Agarilytica rhodophyticola: one gene and its partner. The protein of the gene in region 1 interacts with the protein of each later gene in a pairwise test. Links are inferred from orthologs where the notes say so. Each region holds a gene or a part of one and is shown in the gene's direction. Other genes may lie near its edges.

Region 1 (7,564 bases):
CGAATATGTGGATGTAATTGTTCCTCGCGGTGGCAAAGGCCTTATTGAGAGAATAGCCAATGATGCGAAAGTCAACGTAATCAAACATTTAGATGGTATATGTCACGTTTATATTGATGCACAAGCAGATCTTGAAAAAGCCTTTGATATCGCTCTCAATAGTAAAACCCACCGTTACGGTGTATGTAATGCGATGGAAACCCTGCTAGTTGCAGATGCGATAGCGAAAGATATTCTTCCCCGTCTTGCCCAAGCTTATCAGGATAAAAGCGTTGAACTGCGTGGCTGTGAAAAAACCTGTAAGTTAGTCTCTGCTTTGCCTGCCTCTGAGGAAGACTGGCAGACAGAGTATCTCGCCCCTGTTTTATCTATTAAGGTTGTTGATGATATCGATGCTGCGATTGAGCATATTAATTGTTACAGCTCTCAACATACGGAGTCGATAGTCACTGAAAACTACACGTTGGCTAGGCGCTTTTTAACAGAAGTGGATTCCAGCTCGGTTATGATTAATGCCTCCACACGTTTTGCCGATGGCTTTCAATACGGCTTAGGCGCAGAGATTGGTATTTCCACTGATAAGATTCATGCCCGTGGCCCGGTTGGTCTCGATGGCTTAACGTCTCAAAAATGGGTGGTCTTGGGTAATGGTCAAATCCTAAGTTAATGTCCATACCGTTGCCTATTGTGGCGTTATACGGGGGAAGTTTTGATCCTGTGCATAACGCCCACCTATTCGTTATTCAAAGTGTTCTTGATATCCTAAAGCCCGAACAAATGCGGGTTTTGCCCTGTCGCTTACCCCCGCACAAGCAGGCTCTACAGGCGACTGAGCAAGACCGACTTCATATGTTACGAGCTGCTCTTGAAGATTTTCCCAATGTTGTAATTGATCAGCGAGAATTAAAAAGAGAAAAGTTATCTTACACTTATGACTCCATGCTGGAAATTCGTAAACAAGAAGGTAATGATTGCTGTCTATGCTTCGTGATCGGTTGGGATTCGTGGATAAGCTTTAGTACATGGTATCGTTGGCAGGATATACTTAAACTATGTAACTTGCTTGTTGTTAGGCGAGCTGGCATCGATATTGACGAGCAAGGTGAGCATAATAAATTGCTGGCATACTGTGCGCAAAATAGCGTTGCGGCCGCTGCTGTGAGGCATCATGCTTGCGGTAAAATAGTGATGCTTGATACAGAAGAACTAGACCTTGCTTCCAGCGCTATTCGCAAAAGAGTGGTTGCTGGGCAAAGTATTGATGATGACGTGCCCAGTAGGGTGGCGGCATATATTAAAAATAAACAGCTCTATATCTCGCGGCCAACAGACTCATAAATAGATTGGCGCAGATATTGAAGTGAAGATTTATAAGTAGTAAATAGATTTAGTGAGAATTACATGTCAGAAAACTTAAATGAGATTATTAAAAACGCAATAGAAGATTCAAAAGGGCAAGATGTCACCGAGCTGGATGTTACAGAACTTAGTGATGTGATGGATTGTTTGGTCATTGTTACCGGTACTTCAAGCCGTCATGTAAAATCCTTGGCTCAAAACATTGTCGAAGACACAAAAAAAGCTGGTATTCAGGCAATTGGTGTAGAAGGTATGGAGGATGGCGAGTGGACCTTGGTGGATTTTGGAGATACTGTGGTTCATGTGATGCAACAAAGCACTCGTGATTTTTACGAGTTAGAAAAGTTATGGACGATGGAGCCTCCATCGAGAAAGAATAATTCATAATCCTTAAGCTTCATCACTAAGGCAGGTGTTAGCGTTTGAAACTTTCGATAATAAGTGTTGGCAATAAAATGCCTGCATGGGTAGCGCAAGGCTATGATGAATATGCTAAGCGTTTACCTAGAGAATTGTGTCCTTCATTGATAGAACTTCCATTAGCACCCAGGTCGAAGACAAGCAACAGAGAAAAAATAAAAGCGCAAGAAGGAACACAAATTATTGCCGCTTTGTCTAAGAAAGCTCATGTCATCATGCTAGATGTTAAAGGGACGAGTTTATCCACCGAAAAATTGGCGACCAAGCTAGAAAATTGGCAAATGTCGGGGATACATGCAAATATAGTTATTGGTGGCCCGGATGGTTTATCAAAAGAGTGTCTAGGGCTTGCAGATGAGTCATGGTCTTTATCTGCATTAACCTTGCCCCACCCTCTCGTGCGGGTGGTTTTGATAGAACAACTTTATCGCGCTTGGACAATTACACAAAATCATCCATACCATAAGTAGCCTATGTATATTTGTGATCATAGGCGGTTAAGCGCCTGTGATATTGCTAACATCGCATAACTAATTTTATATAAATAACTGACGCGTTTATGAATTGGTCTGGTACCGAACATCATCGTTTTAAAGATCACCTCAATGAGGCGATACTGTTTTCCCGACGAATGATTTTGGCTTTGATCGCAGTGTTCCTACTGTTTGGTATTCTGGTCGCTCGCTTTTATTCTTTACAAGTGACCCAGCACGAAAGTTATTCCACTATTTCGGATAGAAATCGTATCCAAGTGAGGCCGGTAGCACCTAATAGAGGGCTTATTTTTGATCGCAAAGGAGAGTTGATTGCGGAAAATCGACCGAGCTTTACTTTGTCTGTCGTTCGCGAACGTGTAAGTAACCTCGATGAAACCATTGAGCAGTTATCGTCGCTGGTCTCCATCAGTGAGCAAGATAAAGAAAATTTTTATAAGTACCTCAAGCAGCGTCGCCGTCCATATGAGCCTGTGCCTTTGCGATATCGATTGACCGAGGAAGAAATTGCTATTCTTGCAGTGAACAAATTTGCTTTGAAAGGTGTGAAGGTAGATGCACAACTGGTTAGGCACTATCCCAAAGGCCCTTTGTTTGCCCATACTGTTGGTTATGTCGGGCGTATTAGTGAAAATGAGTTAGCTAAGTTCGACGAGCCGACTTTTGAGCGTTACGCGGGCACACATAGTATCGGCAAAATTGGTATCGAAAAGTTTTATGAGAGTGAGTTACTCGGTAGTGTTGGCTATGAATATATTGAAACCAACGCTCATGGCCGCAGCCTGCGTGTTATTGACGAAGAGCATTCAAATGCAGGCTCAGATTTGTATTTATTCCTAGATAGTGAAATCCAAGAGGCTGCCACCAAGGCCTTAGGCCAGCGCCGTGGTGCGGTGGTTGTCATTGAAGTAGAAACCGGTGGGGTGCTGGCCATGGTGAGCACTCCAAGTTTTGATCCTAATAGTTTTGTGACCGGTATTAGTGTAAAGGAATATCGTGCACTTAATGATTCAAAAGACTTGCCTTTATTTAACCGGACTATACAAGGGCAATATCCTCCTGGCTCCACCTTGAAACCAATGCTTGGTATGGGCGGCTTAGAATCCCAAATTATTCAGTTCAATACTCGAGTGAAAGATCCTGGCTATTACCAACTTGAAAATGACGAGCGCTTTTATCGTGAGTGGAAAAAAGGTGGTCACGGTGGCTCTGTGGATTTAAAACAGGCTATTGTTGAATCATGCGATATATTTTTCTACGACTTGGCTTTCCGAATGGGGGTTGATCGTATGCATGCTTTCGGACTGTATTTTGGCTTAGGCAGCGACACGGAGTTAGATATTACCAGTGAGCGTCATGGCCTCTGGCCTTCGCGGGCCTGGAAGAAAGCGACCAGGGGCTTAAGTTGGTATCCTGGAAATAGTCTCAACATGAGCATTGGCCAAGGGGATGTGCTGACAACCCCCTTACAACTTGCTGTGATGACAGCTACCTTGGCCTCTAAAGGCAAGCGTATTAAACCTCGCTTAGTGGCTAGCGTAGGGGAGAAACCTACTGAGCTGAAAGAAGAAAGCCATTATGAAGGCTATGACTTGAACTGGGACTTTATTCATAAGTCAATGGCCGATGTGGTGCATGGTATTCGCGGTACCGCCAATAGCTTGGGACGTAGCTTAGACTATAAAATTGCGGGCAAAACTGGCACTGCTCAGGTAGTGGGTATTGCACAGGGTGAAAAGTATGATGGCGGGGCATTAAAAGAAGCCTATCGTGATCACACCTTGTTTGTGGGTTTCGCGCCTGCCGATAAACCTAAAGTTGCTTTAGCGGTCATTGTTGAAAATGGTGAGCGTCATGGTAAAACCACTTTTCCTGTGGTCAAGGCGGTTTTCGATCAATACCTAAGCTCAGAACCGATGGAGTCAAAAGGGTTGGTTAGTCAATGAGTTCTTCCAATCAGGATTTTTTAAGGCGCTTGCCTGATTCAAAAGATCATTTTAGCCGTACCGAAAGCCTTTGGCGGCGCATGCATATTGATCCGATCTTACTATTATTACTACTGCTCATTACAGCTTATGGACTAACGGTTCTCTACAGTGCCAGCGGCGAAAGCCAGCGGTTAGTAACACGCCAGTTAGTTTTTTTTGGCGTGGCTTATTGTACGATGTTTGCTGTGGCACAAGTGGACCCTAGCCTGTTGCGACGCTGGAGTCCTTGGTTCTATGGCTTTGGGCTGATATTACTGGCTGCCGTGTTTTTTATTGGCGTTGGAGCTAAGGGCGCTCAGCGCTGGATCAGTTTGGGCTTCTTTCGCTTTCAGCCATCAGAGGTGTTAAAAATTGCGGTGCCGATTATGGTGGCGTCTTATATCTCGGCCCGAATGTTGCCCCCTAATTTAAAGCATACTTTTTGGTGTATTGTCATTATTGGCTTGCCTGCCTTTTTAATTCTTAAACAACCTGATCTCGGTACTTCTCTGTTAATTATTGCCTCGGGCATGATTGTAGTATTTCTAGCGGGTTTGCGTTGGCGTTATGTTTTTAGCAGTGTCTTTCTGGTGCTGTTAAGTGCATGGCCCATGTGGGAATTTGTCATGAAGGATTATCAAAAAAGACGAGTGCTTACCTTATTAAACCCCGAGGCTGATAGGCTTGGCGCAGGTTGGAATATTATTCAGTCGAAAACTGCCATTGGTTCTGGAGGGCTTGAAGGCAAGGGATGGTTAAAAGGAACACAATCACAATTAGACTTTTTGCCTGAAAGCCATACCGATTTTATTATTGCTGTACTTGCCGAAGAATTTGGTTTGCTAGGGGTTATCTGTTTAATTTCACTCTATGGCTTAACTATTGGTCGCGGCTTATTTATTGCTTGGACAGCACAGAATACTTTTAATAGGCTGTTAGCAGGGAGTATTACCTTGACTTTCTTTGTCTATATCTTCGTTAATATTGGTATGGTGGCAGGCCTGCTGCCGGTGGTCGGAGTTCCTTTACCCTTAGTAAGCCTGGGGGGAACATCAATTGTAACACTGATGACGGGCTTTGGTATTTTAATGGCTATTGCCACCGAAAAGAAAAAAGTGGCATCTGAATACTAGCTTGGCATAAGGTTGGGCCAACATGGGCTGAATGCCCATAGGAGCCTGAAAAAAAACCTGGGTTAGGTTGAGAGTTCTGCTAACTTTGATGTGCTTGCTGTTTTTTCACTTTAAGAGTCGATATATTCTGTGCTCTTCAATAACTAACTATTTAAATTGACAATGCGACTAAAAACTTTTTGTTCATCTTTTAAGGTTTCATTCATTAACAAACTATTACCCTTGGGGATATTGTTAGCTTCTTCAGTGCAGGCCGACTACTCCAAGCATCCTTTGGCTGAAAAGTTCGTTAACAAAATGGTGAATGAACATAAATTTGAACGCGAAGAAGTGCTTGGGCTTTTAAGCAAGGCAAAAAAACAACAATCTATTTTAGATGCGATCTCACGGCCGGCAGAGAAAACTAAAGAGTGGTTTGAATACCGCAAAATATTTATTCAGGAATCTCGCATTAATCAAGGTATCGAGTTTTGGCAGCAGCATAGTGAAGCAATTAAACGAGCATCTGAGACTTATGGTGTTGATCCAGAAGTTATTGTTGCCATTATTGGTGTGGAAACCCGCTATGGGCGCCACGCTGGTAGTTACAAAGTATTAGATGCCCTAGCAACGTTGGGCTTTGACTATCCTAAACGGGGTAAATTTTTCTTGAGTGAGCTTGAGCATTTTATGTTGCTTGCAAAAGAGCAGAAACAAGACCCTCTTGCACTTAAAGGCTCTTATGCTGGGGCTATGGGATATGGGCAGTTTATCCCTAGTAGCTTCCGCAATTTTGCAGTGGATTTTGATGGCGATGAAATTGCTGATATTTGGAATAATCCGACCGATGCCATTGGTAGTGTTGCTAACTATTTCAAAGCGCATAAATGGCAGTCGAAACAACCAGTGTTTACGCGTGCTCGGATTAAAAATGCTTACGATAATGATGTTTTGAATTCAAAGAAGCGCCCTAAGCATACTTTAGAAGAATTAAACCAGAAGGGCTTTGTGCCGGTTGATGACGGCTACGAAGCCAGCAAAAAAGCAGTGCCTTTGATGTTCATAGGCGATCATGGTAAAGAGTTTTGGATCGGTTTTGACAACTTCTATGTTATTACGCGATACAATAGAAGCCACATGTATGCATTAGCTGTTTGGCAATTGAGTCAAGAAATAAAACAGCGTTTGCCTGACAATAACAAAAATGGTACGGACAAACCCTTGGCTATGAGCCGTTAATTTCTCGACACTCAAAATAAGCTCAGGCGATGCCTGTTCTGAATGAATACCAATATAAGTACACCAAAAGCTTGAGTTGATATGAACCCCAGTCAGAAGAAAACGAATGTAAAACCCCCTTTTTTCTTAGATATAAGACTATTACTTTGTATCTTCTTTTTGTCTGGTTGTGAGGTTATGACTGTGAAAGACCCTGGTGTACAAACTCCACCTCCTAAAGATGAGGAGAAAGACAGCGGCCCTAAGCGCCCCGTGGATGTTTCTCATATACCAGAACCTGTTCCACGTGAAGAATTAAGGACGATTGCAGGTAATGTCAGTCCTTATAAAGTATTGGGTCGTACTTATCGGGTTATCAAAGACCCCTCAAACTATAAGGCGCGCGGTGTTGCTTCTTGGTATGGAAAAAAGTTTCATGGGCGCAAAACTTCTAATGGAGAGTTATACAATATGTATGGTATGACGGCGGCCCATAAGACCTTACCTATTCCAAGTTATGTCAAAGTCACTAACCTTAAAAATAAAAAGAGTGTCGTGGTTAGAGTTAATGATAGAGGACCTTTCCACGGTGATCGTATTATTGACTTAACCTATACGGCCGCCAAGAAACTTGGCTATCAAAAAGGCGGCACCGCTGAAGTTCTCGTTGAGTATATCGATCCTAAGCAGTATCAAGCAGGTAAAAAAGCAGCTAGTGCTCCAGCTGCTTCGGGTGAACCTAAGGCTCCAGCGCCTGTCCATTCGGCGGGCTACGCATTGCCTGCTAATACCTTTTTGCAGCTAGGTGCGTTTAGTAAAGCCGCGTCGGCAAAAGCTTTGCAGGCTAAGGTTGTTAAGATGACATCACGCGATGTCTTGGTGGTGGCTCCTGAAAAAGAGCAGAGCTTATTTAAAGTACGAGTTGGCCCTTTTGTCGATAATCTAGAACTTTCTCTTTTTCGTGAGAAGTTAATTAAAGCTAATTTTCCTACGC
Region 2 (7,999 bases), 740 kb from region 1 along the record:
TGCCCATTATTCCTTCTCTTCGGATAATGCAATGACTCTCGGCCTTTCGACCCAACCATCTAAGCCGTCAGAAACAATTTCCAACAACTCAACTTTATTTTCAGCAGTCTCAATGATCCTGCCATGATTTTTACCAACATAGTTACCATTTTTCACCCAATGAATGACTCCATTAGGATCTGATAACAACGCCCAAAGGACATTTTTTCGTTTTATATTCCCCACCATCTTAACTTCACCCAATTCGAATCCTTCCAAATATTCGCGCACGCGATTTAAATTAGGTTTCACGTCAGATGACGATTGCGCAAAAATACGTCTTTTAATTTCTACAGGCCGATCGAAGGGACTGCGTTTTGCTGTTGCACTGTATATAAAAGCCTCAAACGGACGAAAGGTAGGTAGCGGCTCAATGTTACCAGCCGGCCGCGCCTTGGTCTTAGCAATATAGTCAGTTAAATCAGAATGCTCACCACCAGAACTGCACGCAACCAGAGATGCAAGTAATGATGCTGCACAAAAGGACTTAATAGTTATGTGCGACATCTTACTCCTCCTGCGATTTGTATCTGTAGGTTTTGGCAATAATTTCCATGTTTAGGGAACTACCTTGATCTCGATCTCGTTTAATAGAAAAATCATGTAGAGTTACAATACGAGGCATGCCGGCGATGCCACTGACAAATGCTCCGAACTCGTGATAACCGCCGGTGACATTAATTTTAATAGGCAGCTCAATATGGAACTCTGTCTGAATCTCTTTTTCTGGCTTTATACCTTCGATATCTAGGCGCGCTTCTACTGCTTTATCATCGATATCTTCTAACAGGCCAGGAACCTCGATATTACTTGGCAGTCTTGATACCAACACATTTAGCGTGCCTGACATTTCTTCCATTTGCTGGCGATAGCGGTCTAAATTTGCCGCCTCATAAGCTTTAGACTCGAAAGAGCGTCGCAGTTGAGTTTCTTTACTTTTAGCTGCTTCAAGCACGGTATTTTTATCTTTTACGATAAAAAAATGACAAGCGAATAAAATTGCACCGCAAGCTAGTAAGCAGACAAAAATTCTTGCAGGCAACGGCCAAACACCGATGCGCTCCCAATCAATATCATTAACATCAAAATTCTGAAGTTGCTCAATATACTTGTTTAAATCAGCCATCAGTTTCCTCCGAGGTTTCAGGAAGTACGGCTTTTAGATCTAAAGAAAATACTCGTGCCTGCTCACCGATATTAGGCGATGAAGATGTCGACAATAAGTTGGTATTTGAAAACCAATCAGAGTCATCGAGCTGGCGCATAAAAGCTGATAAGCGATTATTGGATTCACTAACGCCGACAACCGAAAACACATCACCTTTTCTTTCAACTTCAGTAATATAAACACCGTCGGGAACTGCTTTAGCAAACTCATCAAAGTAGTGAACAATGATAGAGCGTTTACCCTCCAGATCCTGAATAACATTCATCCTATCCAGTAGCTCTTGCCTTTCCTTTTTTAAGTTCTTAATTTCTTCAACTTGCTTGGCAAGTATATCTATTTCACTTTGCAAAATATTATTGCGGGAATTTTGCGAAGCTATAGCATTATCGACAGAATTCACCCAAACATAACCAATCAACAAAGCTAGGATGCACACCCCTGCAAGATGGGTTAGAAATTCTTTCTTCTTTTCCTGTCGGAGTTCTTCCCGCCAGGGAAGTAAGTTAATTTGAGCCATACTATTCGAAGCTCCTTAAGGCTAACCCTGTCGCAATCATGAGCGAGGGAGAGTCATTAGCCAACATGGCTGCGTTAACACGCGATGAAATTGACATATTTGCAAAGGGATTAGCAACCGTTACCGATGTCCCCAATTTCTCTTCGATCAAACCAGATAAACCTTCAAGCGAAGCGACACCGCCGGCTAACACAATATGATCCACATCATTGTATTGGCTTGATGAAAAGAAAAATTGTAAAGATCTTGTTACTTGTTGCACCACTGCATCTTTAAATGGCTCAAGCACCTCTGGCTCATAATCGTCAGGTAGGCCGCCTTGTTTTTTTGCCAAGCCAGCTTCCTCCGCAGACAAACCATAACGCCGCTGAATTTCTTCTGTTAGTTGTTTGCCACCAAATAATTGTTCACGAGTATAGATAGTTTTGCCGTCTATAAGCACACTTAGCGTTGTCATTGTCGCACCAATATCAACCACGGCGACAATCTGCTCTTCTTGATCCTCAAATTGCTCTTGCACGAGGGCGAAGGCTCGCTCTAGGGTATAGGCTTCCACATCCACAACTTTTGGAGAAAGATCAGCCATTTCCAAAATACTTGCTCGGGTGTCGACGTTCTCTCTTCGACAAGCAGCGAGCAATACCTCTACTTGATCCGGATTTTTGTCAGAGACGCCTTGGATGTCAAAGTCGATGGCCACTTCTTCCAATGGGTAAGGGATATACTGATCCGCCTCCAAAGAAATCTGCAATTCCATCGCCTCTTCGTTGAGATCGCCAGGCATTTCAATTAATTTAGTAATCACTGACGAACCTGCTACGGCTACCGCAGAATCTTTAAGCTTTGTGCGAGATGATTGCACCACAGACTTAACGACCTGTGCGACAACTTCAGGGTCATTGATGTTTTTTTCCACAACCGCATTGGCTGGCAGCGGCTTGACCGCATAGTTTTCAACGCGATAACTGTCGCCTTGGCGACTTATTTCAAGCATCTTTACGGAAGTTGAACTGATATCCAATCCAAGCATCGGCTTTTGTTTTTTATTGAGAATATCTAGGAGGCCCATTTTTCTATCTATTTCCGTCACTTAGCTTATGTTTATGTTATAGCACTTTAAGTGTAGCCTGCAACACATCTACACGTATGTAAAGTGTGAAAAAGATCTTATAATGGCGATTATTGTTTTAAATCGCTTAAATGAACATTTCGCATATTCGAAATGTAACTAAAAAAAACTTTATTAATTTCTTCTGTACTACATGAAACTTAAAAAAACGCTATTCATTGTAACTTTCTTAGTATCATTATTCGGCTTAGGTTCAGCATTCATGGTACTTGCAGGCTTTTATCTATATTTGAGCCCAACTTTACCATCGGTTGAATCGATTCGTGACTACCGACTACAAACGCCATTGCGAGTTTATACGGCCGACAAAAAATTAATTCTAGAATTTGGCGAAAAAAGGCGCCATCCCATCCAATATCACGATATACCTCAAAATTTTATCAACGCACTCATTGCAGCAGAAGATGACGATTTTTATACACACAATGGAGTGTCAATACGCGGGTTACTCAGAGCCGCCGTCCACTTAATTACAACGGGACGCAAAGGCCCTGGCGGCAGCACACTAACCATGCAGCTCACAAGGCATATATTTCTATCACTTAAGCAAACATTCTCGCGAAAATTCAACGAAATTCTTCTGGCGCTTCGCCTTGAGAAAGAACTTACCAAAGAAGAAATACTAGAAATGTACGTCAACCTAATGTTTTTAGGTAAGCGTGCATACGGCATCGAAGCCGCCGCTGAAGTTTACTACGGTAAAACAGTACGCGAGCTAAGTTTAGCTCAACATGCCATGCTAGTGGGTGTATTTAAGGGACCTTCCACACAAAACCCTATAGCCAATCCCGAAAAAGCGCTACGAAGGCGCAATTATGTACTTTCACGTATGCGAAAGCTTGACTATATCTCGCAAGAAGATTACCAAGCCGCAGTTGACGAGCCAGTTACGGCTTCTCATCACAGCTATAAGATCGAAGTGGAAGCACCATATGTCGCTGAGATGGCACGCAAGAAGATTTTCGAGATGTTTGGACCTGAAGCATACACCAACGGCTACAAGGTATTTACAACAGTTAAAAGTGATTTACAGACTCGAGCACAAACATCTATTGTCTCCGGTCTACTAACTTACGATAACCGTCATGGCTATCGCGGCTCTGAAAGGCAATTTGATATCGCCGATGCCCCCCTTGTGGACGACAATGTGATTGTCGAAGAAGCTGAAGATAGTGACAGACTTATCGCTGCAGCAATAGGTAATAATCCTAAGCAAGGAGAAGATCAGGATGAGAGTGTTGAAAGTCAAGAAGCAAGCAGCGCAATTCCAAAAGAACAACGGGATTACACAGCATGGTTGAAAACACTAAAGTCTATACCAGATTATGGTGGATTAGTGCCCGCTGTAGTCACTCAAGTGGCCGATCAAACTATTACCGTGTTGTTAAAAGACGCACAGTTTTTGACCTTAACATGGGAACAGGGTCTGGCCAAAGCACGCCCTTACGTGTCGGAAAATATCCTTGGTGCAAAACCCGAGACAGCCAATGATGTGGCACAAGTCGGTGATGTTATTCGGCTCCAACAAGTACAAGATAAAGATGAGCAACATAGCTGGAGATTAAGTCAGTTACCGGCAGCGCAGGCCTCACTGGTCTCCTTATCACCTGAGAACGGTGCCATTCTGGCGCTAGTTGGGGGCTTTGATTTTAATTACAGTAAATTTAACCGAGCGATACAGGCGGAGAGACAGCCTGGCTCCAACTTCAAACCCTTTATTTACACAGCAGCTCTAGAAAACGGGCTTACCGCAGCTACATTAATAAATGATGCGCCCATCGTATTTGATGATAATCAGTTAGAAGCAACCTGGCGACCAGAAAACTCCAGTGGCAAATTTTATGGGCCGACGCGTTTGCGTACCGCGTTGTATCGCTCCCGCAACCTAGTATCCATACGTGTCCTTCAGCGCATTGGAGTTAAAAATGCTATCGAAAGCCTTGAACGCTTCGGCTTTAACCCTGATGAATTGCCTAAGGATCTATCGTTAGCACTGGGCACTCATGCCTTACCCCCTATTGAAGTGGCTAGCGGTTACGCATCATTTGCCAATGGCGGCTATAAAGTCGACCCCTATCTTGTCCAGAGCATAGAAGACGCTGATGGCGAAGTGGTGTTTGAGGCTGCACCTGCAACAGTATGCCGTACCTGCGACGAACCTATATCTCAACTTGAGGAAGCCGAAGATGGGATAGAAAGTTCTAATAACCCTCTGATGGCAGCATTGATCAAGTCAGAACTTGAAGTTCAAGTAGCAGATAGTGAACAAGAAGAAGTTATGGAAGTGGCCGAAGCTGAATACGATATTGACGAAGATATATTCGATTTAAGCTTTGAAACTAAGCGCTTACTCCGGATCTTAACCCCTGAAGATTACCCCAAAGCACCCAAAATCATCGATGATCAAATAGTCTACATCATCGACTCAATGCTAAAAGATGTGGTCAAGCGTGGCACAGCATATAAAGCTGGGCAAAAGTTTAAGCGCCCGGATCTTGCCGGTAAGACAGGTACAACTAACGGTCCTTTAGACGCTTGGTTTTCTGGGTATCACCCGAACATCGTTACTACAGCTTGGGTCGGATTTGATCAAAACCTTCCTCTTGGCAATGCAGAATTTGGAGGTACTGCTGCACTACCGATTTGGATGGATTTTATGGAGTTAGCCCTTGCTGACGAGCCTATTGTCAATCGAGTGCAACCTAATGGTGTTGTATCTGTGAGAATTGACCCGGAGACAGGGCAGAGAGCCAGAGCAGGCGACCCTGATGCCATATTTGAAATCTTTCGTAAGGATTATGTACCAGCAGTGGGTGCAGCAGAAGAATCGGATCCGTGGAAATCAGAAGAGAATATTAACGAAGAGTTATTCTAGAAATTTAGGCTCAAGACAGACATGGATGTCTGTGGACAATATTCAAGTTTAAAAGAGAAAAGAAAGTAAGAATTTCTAGGAAGGGTTTTGTCTTTTATACCTATATATAATGGCTGAAAGCTGCTGTCAGCCGTTAAAATATTAGCAAAATTGTGTTTACCCTAAGTATTTTAACGGCGACCCAATAACAACGACGTTGAAGCCGCTGTTAACACAATACTACTTAGAAGCGCGACGAGTAAAACGCTTATTGAAGCGATCGATACGACCACCACTATCTAAAACTTTCTGCTTACCAGTGTAGAAAGGATGGCAGTTTGAACACACGTCGATATGAATATCTTTCGCCAAGGTCGAACGAGTTTCAATGGTATTACCACAACTACAGCGAGCTGTGATCATGCTATATTTAGGTTGGATATCTTCTTGCATAATATTGCCTTATTTTCTCTTTGTGTATCGCCACCCGATCTAGTAAGAACCTATTAGTTAGAATAGGTTGTGCCGAGCACCATACACCATTAATGTATCGGCCTGTAAAAACAGAGGCGGCATACTAGTCATAAACACTGACTAGTGCAAGCTCTGACAACAAACATAGCTGTTTTTTCCATCAAGGGCATGAATCAAAAGCATCTCGAATGTCATTATTTCTAGAAGTAGCACTCCCAGTTCCACTACGAGACCACTATACCTACGCCTTTGAGGCCAAAGCCTCAGAGTCTTTAATCATGCATGATGATCAGCAAGAAGAGCTAAAACAAGAGGCGAAACAAAGGGCAAAATCCCCGCAAATAGGTAGCAGGGTTGTAGTGCCATTTCGTTCGCGAGAGCTAATCGGCATAGTCACTAGTGTGTCAGAGCACTGCCAATATGACACTTCAAAGATCAAACCCATTATCCGATTGCTTGACCAAGAAGCATTTATTCCCAGCGAATTACTACTCCTGTGTCAGTGGGGAGCCAAATACTACCATCATCCACTAGGTGAAGTTATTCAAGCCGTTATTCCCCTGCGCTATAGAGAAGGTAAGGAGTACGAAGCGGACGAAGTTTACACCCACACACCAGAAGGCAAAGGCCTGCCATTCGAAGCTCTAAAACGTGCCAAAAAGCAGCAAGAGATTCATCAATATCTACTTGAGCACACCTACATCAGCCCACAAGAACTGAAATCCAGAGACTTCTCAAGCAATGCAATTAAAGGGCTTATCGACAAGGGGCTTGTACAACAAACTGCGCTGACAACATCCACTGAGATAGAGGCTAACAAGGACTTATTAAAGGAAGAACCAAGGACACTGACAGATGAGCAAAACATAGCACTGCAGCAGATTCGCTACCACACTTACAATTGTTACCTGGTTGAAGGGGCAACAGGCAGTGGTAAAACAGAGCTCTATATGCACATTGTTGCTCGTGTCTTACAAGCCAAACAGCAAGTATTGGTATTAATTCCAGAAATAGGATTGAGCCCGCAAACAGTAAAGCGTTTTCGGGCACGTTTTAACGTCAATATTGTTGAACTTCACTCTAATGTTTCCGAAGCAGCAAGAGCTCGGAACTGGTGGCAAGCAAAAAGCGGACAGGCACAAATTGTTATTGGTACTCGTCTCGCCTCTTTGACACCATTCAAAAACCTCGGAGCGATCATTGTCGATGAAGAGCACGATAGATCATACAAGCAACAAGATGGTTTTAAATACTCAGCCAGAGACTTGTCAGTTTTTAGGGCACACACGCTCAAGATTCCCATTATTCTAGGCTCGGCGACACCATCACTTGAAAGTCTGCACAATGCCGAAAGTCAGCGCTACCAAAAGCTAGTTCTCAGTCTAAGAGCTGGTGGCGCGAAGATGCCTGAAATAAAAACCACTGACCTGCGACAAGCGAATCTAGTAGCGGGGCTCAGCCAGAATAGTCTGCATCAACTAAAGCAAACCTTGGAAAACCATCAACAAGTTTTAGTTTTTGTTAATCGCAGAGGATATGCGCCAGCCCTACTTTGCCACAACTGCGGCTGGTCGGCACAATGCTCTTCATGCGACATGAGGATGACTCTCCATAATTCCCCCAGACATTTGCGTTGTCATTATTGTGATCGCAGCACTCGAGTCCCTATATCATGTCCTTCCTGCAAAAGTAAGAGCTTACAAACATCCGGCTATGGAACAGAGCAGATAGAACAAATACTGGCAGCGCAGTTTCCCAACGTTCCTGTTGTAAGGATTGATAGGGACTCAACTCGCACAAAACAAAGCATGGAGAAAA

The links.
Region 2: the proteins of mrdA (region 1) and BVC89_RS06000 interact in binary tests that used the Escherichia coli proteins (3 or more experiments, as listed by UniProt). The link is inferred for Agarilytica rhodophyticola from one-to-one orthologs.

The regions. Positions count from the first base shown.
Region 1 is NZ_CP020038.1:658,951-666,514, forward strand. The notes cover bases 1,875-4,778. They hold mrdA (penicillin-binding protein 2), read left to right. Parts: upstream 1,875-2,338; coding sequence 2,339-4,219; downstream 4,220-4,778. Other genes in these bases: rlmH (23S rRNA (pseudouridine(1915)-N(3))-methyltransferase RlmH), read left to right, coding at 1,875-2,249; rodA (rod shape-determining protein RodA), read left to right, coding at 4,216-4,778. Outside these bases: BVC89_RS02790 (glutamate-5-semialdehyde dehydrogenase), read left to right, coding at 1-667; nadD (nicotinate-nucleotide adenylyltransferase), read left to right, coding at 667-1,338; rsfS (ribosome silencing factor), read left to right, coding at 1,402-1,746; more of rlmH, read left to right, coding at 1,782-1,874; more of rodA, read left to right, coding at 4,779-5,373; mltB (lytic murein transglycosylase B), read left to right, coding at 5,536-6,591; BVC89_RS02825 (septal ring lytic transglycosylase RlpA family protein), read left to right, coding at 6,769-7,564. UniProt on the Escherichia coli protein: Catalyzes cross-linking of the peptidoglycan cell wall. Responsible for the determination of the rod shape of the cell. Is probably required for lateral peptidoglycan synthesis and maintenance of the correct diameter during lateral and centripetal growth.
Region 2 is NZ_CP020038.1:1,402,155-1,410,153, reverse strand. Bases 2,590-5,928 are described here. They hold BVC89_RS06000 (penicillin-binding protein 1A), read left to right. Parts: upstream 2,590-2,986; coding sequence 2,987-5,728; downstream 5,729-5,928. Other genes in these bases: BVC89_RS06005 (pilus assembly protein PilM), read right to left, coding at 2,590-2,793. Also shown: BVC89_RS06025 (type IV pilus secretin PilQ), read right to left, coding at 1-1; BVC89_RS06020 (pilus assembly protein PilP), read right to left, coding at 7-546; BVC89_RS06015 (type IV pilus inner membrane component PilO), read right to left, coding at 548-1,165; BVC89_RS06010 (PilN domain-containing protein), read right to left, coding at 1,158-1,724; more of BVC89_RS06005, read right to left, coding at 1,726-2,589; rpmE (50S ribosomal protein L31), read right to left, coding at 5,948-6,160; BVC89_RS05990 (primosomal protein N'), read left to right, coding at 6,370-7,999. UniProt on the Escherichia coli protein: Cell wall formation. Synthesis of cross-linked peptidoglycan from the lipid intermediates.